DNA from 2 places in the Spirosoma koreense genome. Region 1 is predicted to be linked to the other one. Evidence: riboswitches for the same ligand, from Rfam matches in the RefSeq annotation. Region 1 holds a riboswitch; the other holds the start of a gene.
What was found. Region 1 has a riboswitch for S-adenosylmethionine ahead of metH (methionine synthase). Riboswitches for the same ligand answer to the same signal wherever they lie in the genome.
Positions count from the first base shown of each region.

Region 2: another riboswitch for S-adenosylmethionine. It lies ahead of ACYVC2_RS00715 (O-acetylhomoserine aminocarboxypropyltransferase/cysteine synthase family protein); the one in region 1 lies ahead of metH (methionine synthase).

Region 1 is NZ_BAAHAC010000029.1:509,395-514,441, reverse strand. Features, by position in the region: gene ACYVC2_RS30015 (SGNH/GDSL hydrolase family protein) at 1-518, shown strand, start outside; gene ACYVC2_RS30010 (DUF5989 family protein) at 538-687, shown strand; gene ACYVC2_RS30005 (SxtJ family membrane protein) at 691-1,053, shown strand; SAM riboswitch class I at 1,124-1,232, shown strand; gene metH (methionine synthase) at 1,341-5,047, shown strand, end outside.
Region 2 is NZ_BAAHAC010000002.1:18,987-24,033, reverse strand. Features, by position in the region: gene ACYVC2_RS00735 (Na+/H+ antiporter) at 1-955, shown strand, start outside; gene ACYVC2_RS00730 (glycosyltransferase family 2 protein) at 1,137-2,138, shown strand; gene ACYVC2_RS00725 (polysaccharide deacetylase family protein) at 2,087-2,893, shown strand; gene ACYVC2_RS00720 (DciA family protein) at 3,013-3,339, opposite strand; SAM riboswitch class I at 3,522-3,626, shown strand; gene ACYVC2_RS00715 (O-acetylhomoserine aminocarboxypropyltransferase/cysteine synthase family protein) at 3,817-5,047, shown strand, end outside.

The DNA of each region.
Region 1 (5,047 bases):
ACATCGAGAAAGTAGCGGCCCAGCACGGGCTGAAACCTGCGGCTTTTACGCCGTTCTCGGATATCCCCCGGGCGTTTCAGTCCCTGTTTATCAAGTCGTACCTGTTCAATTATTTGTATTGGCAGTTCCCTCACGGTAATTTTGCACCGTTCGATACGTATGCCCGAACAGCCTACGGAACGCCCGCGATCATCAACGATCACCTGAGCGATCTGAACCAGTTCGTCGAATACGCCAAAGCAAATAACGCGCAGCTGTACGTGGTTTTGTTTCCGTTCGTTCATAACCTGGAACAGTCGGCCGAATATACCAGGCCGGTCGTTGCTTTTTTTAAGCAGCAAAACGTACCAGTCCTGGAGGTCGGGAGACTAATCGGGGATATTGACGTCAAAGATCGTGTCGTCGGACGTAACGATGGACACGCCAGTGCCCTGGTGAACCACCGCGTAGGGGAGGCTTTGTTTCAGCTGATCGAGTCGAAACCTGCCGTAGCGCATACGCCAACTACTCAAAATTAATAAACCTGACAAGTAAGCTATGGAATTCTTACAGGACATTTTCAAATTTATGAAACAGCGCAAAAAATGGTGGCTGGCCCCCATGATTGTCTTGCTGTTACTCATTGGTATTCTGATTGTTATCGGTGGCGGATCGGCCGTGGCGCCTTTCATTTACACCCTGTTCTAAAACATGGACGTTACCGAGAAAGTAAAAGCACAACTGGTCATTGTGACCGGGCTGGTCGTCTTATATTTTGTGTTTAAGTCACCCTGGTGGCTCTACGCTGCGGCTGCTGTTGGGGTGTTGAGTCTGGCCATCCCGGTGGCAGGCGACCTGATCGTGAAAGCCTGGTTCAAACTGGCTGAAGTACTGGGAAACATCAACGGCAAAATAATTTTGTCGATACTATTTTTTGTCTTCCTGTTTCCTATTGCGCTCCTGTACCGGATGACGGCGAAAAATCCGCTGGCTATTAAACGGATGGACACGAAGTCGTTCTACAACGAACGGAATCACCTGTATACCAAAGAAGATCTGGAGCAGACCTGGTAATCGGCCGCGAATCGAATCATTGAGGCACACTATATATTGGTGTGCCTTATTTTTTACCTATTTTTGTTGCAGCTTATCCAGAAAGACGGAGGGAGAGGACCCGATGATGTCTTGGCAACCGACCACACTCCGGTAACGGTGCCAATTTCCACCCGGTTATGTGCCGGGGCAGATAAGATTAGCCATCGGCTACCTGTCTTTTTGCCATAAGCCTCTTTTTGTAGTTTTGGACTTTTTTGAGCGCATGGGTTGTTGTCAGCTCGATACCATGCCTTACACTACTGGCTTTGAAAACGATACAAGAACTTCTGCGTGAGCGTATCCTCGTCCTTGACGGGGCAATGGGAACGATGATTCAACGATACGGGCTAACCGAAGCCGACTATCGGGGCGAACGATTTCGTGACTGGCCACATGATCTGAAAGGAAATAACGACCTGCTGTCGCTAACGAAACCAGACATTATTCAGGAGATACACCGGCAGTATCTGGAAGCGGGCGCCGATATTATCGAAACCAATACGTTCAGTGGAACGACCATTGCCATGGCCGACTACCACATGGAAGAGCTGGCGTATGAATTAAACTACGAATCGGCCCGGATCGCCAAAGAAGTGGCGCTGGAAGTGACTCGTCAGAATCCCGATAAACCGCGCTTTGTGGCCGGAGCTATGGGCCCGACCAACCGTACGGCTTCGCTGTCGCCCGATGTCAATAACCCTGCTTATCGTGCCATTACCTTCGACGAACTGGTCAATGCATATTATGAGCAGGTCAGCGGGTTAGTAGAAGGCGGTGCCGATTTACTGCTGGTAGAAACCATCTTCGATACACTCAACGCCAAGGCGGCTATGTTCGCCATCGATAAGTATTTTGCCGAGGGCCGGGGGCAAAGAGCAGAGGATACTCCCCATCATGCCCCGCGCTCCATGCCCTTACCTATCATGATCTCCGGCACAATTACGGATGCCAGCGGTCGTACCTTGTCGGGACAAACAACCGAAGCATTTCTGTATTCAGTTTCGCACCTGCCCTTGTTAAGTGTGGGCCTGAATTGCGCGCTCGGCGCCGAACTGATGCGGCCTTATATTCAGACGCTTGCCAAAGAAGCGCCTTTTTTCACGTCTGCTTATCCGAACGCCGGTTTGCCTAACGAGTTCGGCGAGTACGACGAAACTCCGGAGATGATGGCAGCTCAGGTCGAAGGATTCATTCGCGACAGTTTCGTGAATATTGTCGGCGGCTGCTGTGGCTCCACCCCCGATCATATACAGGCTATTGCACAGGCGGCTGCCAAATATCCTCCCCGGCAATTACCACAGCCCGAACCGTATCAGAAGCTGAGCGGGCTGGAGCCACTGAAAATAACCGAGCAGACTAATTTTCTCAACGTTGGCGAACGGACCAACGTAACGGGCTCGAAAAAGTTTGCCCGGCTGGTTAAGGAAGGCAATTATGATGAAGCTCTCAGCATTGCCCGCGGGCAGGTGGAAGGCGGAGCGCAGGTGATCGACGTCAATATGGACGAAGGCATGCTCGATTCGGTGGAAGCCATGACGACCTTTTTAAACCTGATTGCCTCCGAGCCCGACATTGCCCGCGTGCCGATTATGGTCGATTCATCGAAATGGGAAGTGATCGAAGCGGGTTTAAAGTGCGTACAGGGCAAAGCCATCGTGAACTCGATATCACTCAAGGAAGGCGAAGAAGCGTTTATCGAACGGGCTAACCTGGTGAAACGGTACGGAGCTGCGGCTGTCGTAATGGCGTTCGACGAAACCGGCCAGGCCGACTCTTACGAACGCCGGATCGAAATTTGCGAACGAGCTTACCGAATTCTGGTCGATAAAGTCGGTTTTCCACCACAGGATATCATATTCGACCCAAATATCCTGACCGTGGCAACGGGTATCGACGAGCACAACAACTACGCTGTCGACTTCATCAATGCAACCCGCTGGATCAAAGAAAACCTGCCGCTGGCGAAAGTAAGCGGGGGCGTTTCGAATATCTCGTTCAGTTTCCGGGGTAATGACGTGGTGCGCGAAGCCATGCACTCCGCGTTTCTGTACCACGCCATTCGGGCCGGTATGGACATGGGCATTGTGAACGCCGGTCAACTGGAAGTATACGACAACATCCCGAAAGATTTGCTGGAGCGTTGCGAAGATGTGTTGCTGAACCGCCGGGACGACGCCACCGAACGACTGGTCGAATTTGCCGAAACCGTAAAGGCCAAAGGTAAAGCAGTTGTGCAGGATGAAAGCTGGCGGAGTGAACCCGTTCGGGAACGGCTTAAGTACGCGTTGGTGAAAGGTATTACGGATTATATCGATCAGGATGTCGAAGAAATCCGGCATCAGGTCGAACGGCCGCTGCACGTCATCGAAGGGCCGTTGATGGACGGTATGAACGTGGTGGGTGATCTGTTTGGCGCGGGTAAAATGTTTCTACCTCAAGTTGTCAAATCGGCGCGGGTGATGAAAAAAGCCGTCGCCTACCTGACCCCGTTTATCGAAGCCGAGAAGTCGGGAGGAGAATCGTCGTCAGCCGGAAAAATCCTGCTGGCAACCGTTAAAGGCGATGTACACGACATTGGTAAAAACATCGTTGGCGTGGTGCTGGGTTGCAATAATTACGAAATTATCGATCTTGGCGTAATGGTGCCGACGCAGAAGATTTTGGAGGAAGCCCGCAAACACAACGTCGATATCATTGGGCTGAGCGGCCTGATTACCCCGTCGCTGGACGAGATGGTGGGTGTTGCCAAAGAAATGGAGCGGCAGGGATTTACCCTACCCCTGCTTATCGGTGGAGCAACGACCTCACGAACACACACGGCGGTTAAGATTGACCCGCACTATTCAGGACCGGTCATTCACGTGCTGGATGCCAGCCGAAGCGTTCCCGTGGCGGGGCGGTTGACGAGTGAACAGGTCATAACGCGAACCACTATTTTCACCGAGATCAAAGCCGAATACAGCAAGCTACGCGACGACCACGCGCGTCGTCGGCAGGAGAAAGCCAGCCTAACGATCCATAAAGCCCGCGAAAACCGGACGGCCATCGACTGGAGCAGCTTCGAACCGACTAAACCAGCCTTCCTTGGAAATCGGTATTTCGAGGATTATGACATTGCCGAACTGGCAAAGTACATCGACTGGACGCCATTTTTTCAGACGTGGCAACTGAGCGGTAAGTATCCGGCAATCTTCGAGGATGCCGTGGTTGGCAACGAAGCCCGCCAGTTGTTCGAGGATGCGAATAAACTGCTGCAGGAAATTATTGATGGAAAGCTCCTCAGAGCGAAAGCTGTGGTGGGCTTTTATCCGGCCAACTCGGCCGACGATGATGTGCTGCTGCACGATTTTGAGGAACAGGCACGTGACATTCCCTGCGAACGGCACGGGTCGCACCGGCACATCGAGTACAAAATCTCACGGGCTGAGTCACAAACGGCCGTCAGCCCGGCAGGAGAACTGATCTACGATACCAAGACCGTACTGCATTTTCTGCGTCAGCAAAATCAGAAAGCGCCGGGCCTGCCCAACTATTGTCTGTCGGATTTTATCGCTCCGCTCGAAAGCGGTCGGGAAGATTACATCGGCGGGTTTGCCGTAACGGCGGGGATTGGCATCGAAGCGCTGCTCGAAAAATACGAACGTGACCACGACGATTATAACAGTATCATGGTTAAAGCCATCGCCGACCGGCTGGCCGAAGCCTTTGCGGAGCGGATGCACGAACGTGTTCGTACGGAATTCTGGCCGTATGTTGCCAGCGAAACCTTCACGAACGAACAACTGATCAAAGAAGAATACCAGGGCATTCGTCCGGCGCCGGGTTATCCGGCCTGCCCCGACCATACCGAAAAAGGCACCCTGTTCGACCTGCTCGATGCTGGCAGAATCGATATTCAGTTGACAGAAAGCTACGCCATGTATCCGGCTTCGTCGGTCAGCGGCTTCTATTTCTCACATCCGGAGTCTCGCTA
Region 2 (5,047 bases), on a different contig from region 1:
GATCACGCTGCTGACACCTTACGGATCGTACCTGCTGGCTGAAAACTATCATCTATCAGGGGTATTGGCCGCCGTAACGACTGGTTTGTTTCTCTCGGCCCGTTCGTCCGAACTTTTCTCTTATCACAGCCGGCTGCAGACCAATTCAGTCTGGGAGATTATCGTCTTTCTGCTGAATGGGCTGGTCTTTATCCTGATTGGCCTGCAATTGCCCATGATCGTCGCCAATCTGAACGGTTATACCCTGACAGAAGCCCTGACGGACGGCCTGCTTATCAGTGCCGTTGCGATTGTCTGCCGGCTGGCCTGGGTATTTCCGGGTGCTTATCTGCCCCGTTTGTTTAGCGCCCGGATACGGGAAAAGGAAATTCGGCCGACCTGGCAACAGGTAATGGTCCTTGGCTGGGCGGGCATGCGAGGGGTCGTGTCGCTGGCGGGTGCACTTGCTCTGCCAAACACCTTACCTAATGGTGAACCCTTTCCGGCCCGCGACCTGATTCTCTTCATTACGTTTATTGTCATCTTTATCACCCTGGTTGTGCAGGGGCTAACCTTACCCGTAATCGTGGAAACACTCAACGTTCGGGAAGTAATCGACGAAAAGCAGGAGGAGCGTAAGTTACGGCAAAAAATGGCACTGCAGGTGATCACACATCTCGAAGCCAATCACTCGGCTGGATCGGTGCATGACGATGTGTTGAACTACGTAAAAAACGAATACGAATTGAAAATCAGTGAATTAAACGGGATGCTCCGTGCAACTAACAGCTCGCAGCGCCCGGCCGAACTATATCAGCAGGCCATTCGGCTGCAACTCGAACTGATCGATGTAGAGCGAATGGTTCTTGTCGAACAGCGGCAGAACAGTTTGCTGGATGATGAAATTCTTCGGAAAATGGAGCAGGAACTGGACCTGGAGGCAGCCCGCCTTTCTCTGGTACAGCCTTCACACTGACCTTGTATTCCTGTGCAGTCAATCGAAACCGGCCGGACCTCTTAACGTACCAAAATGAAAGAGGCAGGCACACGAGTAATTTTTTCTTTATTCTGGTTAGAAAACATTGAGTAAATATACTTAAGTTAGCGGAAGTTTTTCAGCATAGCTAATCCGTACGGATTTTAACGATAACCCACTCATGAAGTCTTTACCAGGTATGATCAGCCTGATAGTACCCGCTTTTAACGAAGAAGAAAACTTACCCGTTCTGGTTCATCGGTTAATGGCAGTTATGGAGCCGTATGGTTCCTACGAAATCCTGATTATCGATGATGGCAGTTCTGATCAAACGCGCTATGTACTGCGGCAGTTGAGCAAGGCTTATCCTGTGGTGCGGTTTCTGTCCTTTTCCCGGAACTTTGGGCATCAAATGGCTCTTCGGGCAGGGTACGACAACGCCCTGGGTGAAGCGGTCATCTGTCTGGATGCAGATCTGCAGCATCCTCCCGAGCTGATTCCGGCCCTGATCGACAAGTGGCGGCAGGGCTATGAGGTGGTATACACGGTCCGGCAGTCTGACCCCAAATTATCGCTGTTCAAACGTACAACCTCGAAATATTTCTACCGTATTCTGCGGACTGTCTCCAAACTTCAACTGGAAGACGGAGCCGCCGACTTCCGACTGCTCGACCGGAAGGTGGTCAATACCCTGAAACAGTTCAAAGAAAACGATTTGTTTTTGCGCGGAGCTATTTCCTGGGTGGGTTTCCGACAGTGCCGGATTCTGTATGAACCAGCCGCCCGGTACGCGGGTCGTTCTAAATATTCGTTCCGGAAAATGCTCAAACTGGCGGCTATGGGCATCACCTCGTTCTCGACTCGCCCCTTATACCTGTCGGTACTGCTCGGATTCAGTATGTTTCTACTGGCCAGCTTATTCGGCGCCGAAGCGCTGTATGAACACTATTTTACGAACGCAACCGTATCAGGCTGGACAACCCTGGTGCTGCTGCTAGTGCTCATTGGCGGTGTGCAGTTTATCATGATCGGTATTATCGGCGTATATTTGGGCAAAACGTTCGTAGAAGTGAAAGGACGCCCCGCCTATATTATCAGTGATACGAGCGACATCGAGGAGAGCGTAACGACATGGCAAGCCCCATCCGAAGAGGACGTGATATTTTATTCACCGTTGACGTAGAAGAGTTCGATACTGCCGTTGAATTCGGTCATGCCATTCCGCTGTCGGAACAAGTGGCCGTTTCAACGAAAGGGTTAAAATTACTGGCTGAACGCTTCGACGCGATCGGTGCCCGAACTACGCTCTTTACAACGGCGAATTACGCCTTGCATGAGCCGGAATTGATCCGCGCCCTGTCGCGCAAACACGAAATTGCCTCCCACGGGTACTATCATACTACCTTCGAACCCGCCGACCTGCTCAAGTCCCGGCTGGCTTTGGAAGAGTTATTGAATCAGCCGATTCTGGGTTTCCGCCGGGCACGTATGGGATTTGTCGATCCGAACGATGTGTACCAGGCTGGCTACAAATATAACTCATCGTTGCATCCGACCTGGCTTCCGGGGCGGTATAACCACTGGGGCGAACCCCGGCACCCGTTTCGGGAGATGGGCGTGTGGCAGATTCCGGCGTCGGTTACGCCGACGCTCCGATTGCCGCTGTTCTGGCTGAGTCTGAAGAATTTCCCATTCGCGCTCTATAAACAGCTTTGCCGGCAAACGCTACAGTCGGATGGGTTTCTGAATTTGTACGTGCATCCCTGGGAATTTACCGATTTGTCTGCCTACGAGCAGATCCCTGCCTACGTCCGCCGACACTCGCGTGATGCTCTGCTCGACCGCGTTGATGAACTCCTGCGCTATCTGAAACCAATGGGTGAGTTTAGCACCATGGGCGAATTCACAAAACGACTAGGGATTGTAAGTCAGAAATAGTCATTGATGGTCATTAATTGACTTTAGATGCCTAATGATTACCTCTGACTAACAATCCCTAAAAACGAGAAAGCGCATCGATCCTGATCGATGCGCTTTCTCGTTTTTAGGGTCAATTATCAGATAAAGATAACGTCATCGATGACATCGGAGCCCATGTCTTTATTGACCAGTTGAATCAGCTTCTGTTTGGCGTTGACAAGTTCATTGCGTAGCGGAGCCGAAGCAATTTCAATATGAAGTTTCCGATCGCGGACGTAGAGCCGGTTGGTACGGGAAGCAATAGCGGGGCCCATCATCCGCCCCCAGAAGGCTTCGAGGTACGTTTCGTTGAAGCGGGTCTGAAGCTGATACGCTTTCAGGAGTTGACCGATGGCGTCCTTGAGAGTAGTGGTTCCGGCTACTCGGGTGGCATTTTCGCGGTTGTATCGGTACGTCTGATTCATGGGCAGGTGTCTTGCCACAAAAGTAAACAATGAATCGACTTGACAAGCGTCGGTTTTCTGTCTGGTAGTAAAAAAAGTTACCCTACAGAAAAACCGTGTCCTGTTTGGATTCGCGCCGTTTGGCTGTTATACTTGCGGCATCAAGTCAATTATTACGCGCCAATTACCTTCTGGCACGAATTGATTTATACAGAAGCGGGGAGAGATCAGGCTCTACGAATCGCTGGCAACCTACCTCACGGCAAGGTGCTAACTCCTGCCTAAAATCATTTTAGGAACTATAAATCGAATACGCACATGCTCTACCATCAGAGATGTCAGTCCCGGGCTGGATGGCCCCGGGCTGAAACCTGCTAAGCCTTCGACACGTTGCTGCACCGCTGAAAATCGGGAGAGGTTTTCTGCGGCATCCTCACGTTTACGGTAGCCCAATACCTACCGCTGATCAATGACTACACAAAACCTCAGTTTTTCAGTATGGCCTCTCAACTTCATTTTGACACGCTCCAGCTCCATGCCGGGCAGGAACCCGACCCCACGACCAACTCCCGGGCTGTTCCTATTTACCAGACCACTTCGTACGTATTCAATGATTCGGCGCACGGTGCGGATTTGTTTGCACTGAAAGCATTCGGAAATATCTACACCCGCATCATGAATCCAACCTCAGACGTATTCGAGAAGCGGATTGCGGCTTTGGAAGGTGGAGTGGCGGCTCTGGCGGTGGCCTCCGGTCAGGCGGCTCAGTTCATTGCGCTGAGTAATATTCTGAGTGCGGGCGAAAACTTCGTAACGACCTCGTTTCTTTATGGCGGCACCTATAACCAGTTTAAGGTATCGTTTAAGCGGCTGGGCATCGAGGCTCGCTTCGCTGAAGGCAGCGATCCGCAAGCCTTCGCTAAACTGATTGACGATAAAACAAAAGCCATTTACCTCGAAACAATCGGTAACCCAGGCTTCAACATTCCCGACTTCGACGCCTTTGCGGCTCTGGCCAACGAGTATGACCTGCCACTGATCGTTGACAATACCTTCGGAGCAGGCGGCTATCTGTTCCGGCCTATCGAGCACGGTGCCGCTGTGGTGGTCGAGTCAGCCACGAAATGGATTGGTGGCCACGGAACGAGCATTGGTGGGGTCATTGTGGATAGCGGTAACTACAACTGGGGCAATGGCAAATTTCCGCAGTTTACAGAGCCATCTGAAGGCTACCACGGCATGGTCTTCAATGACGTATTCGGCGTGGGCGGGCCGTTTGGTAACATTCAGTTTATTATCCGGGCCCGCGTAGAAGGCCTGCGCGACTGGGGGCCGGCGATCAGTCCGTTCAACTCGTTCCTGTTGTTGCAGGGGTTAGAAACCCTGTCGCTACGCGTCGATCGTACGGTGCAGAATGCGCTGGCGCTGGCACAGTGGCTCCAGCAGCATGAGCAGGTCGAGTCGGTCAACTATCCGGGTCTGGAAAGCAGCCCGTACCACGAGCTGGCTAAAAAATACCTGAAGCGGGGCTTCGGGGGCGTATTTACGTTCAAAGTGAAAGGTGGTAAAGACGCAGCTGACCGGTTTGTCAACAGCCTGAAATTAATAAGCCATCTGGCGAACGTCGGCGATTCGAAGACGCTGATTATTCACCCGGCGTCGACGACTCACCAGCAACTGAGCGAACAGGACCAGGCCAGCGCCGGTGTTTCGCTGGGCGAACTGCGCA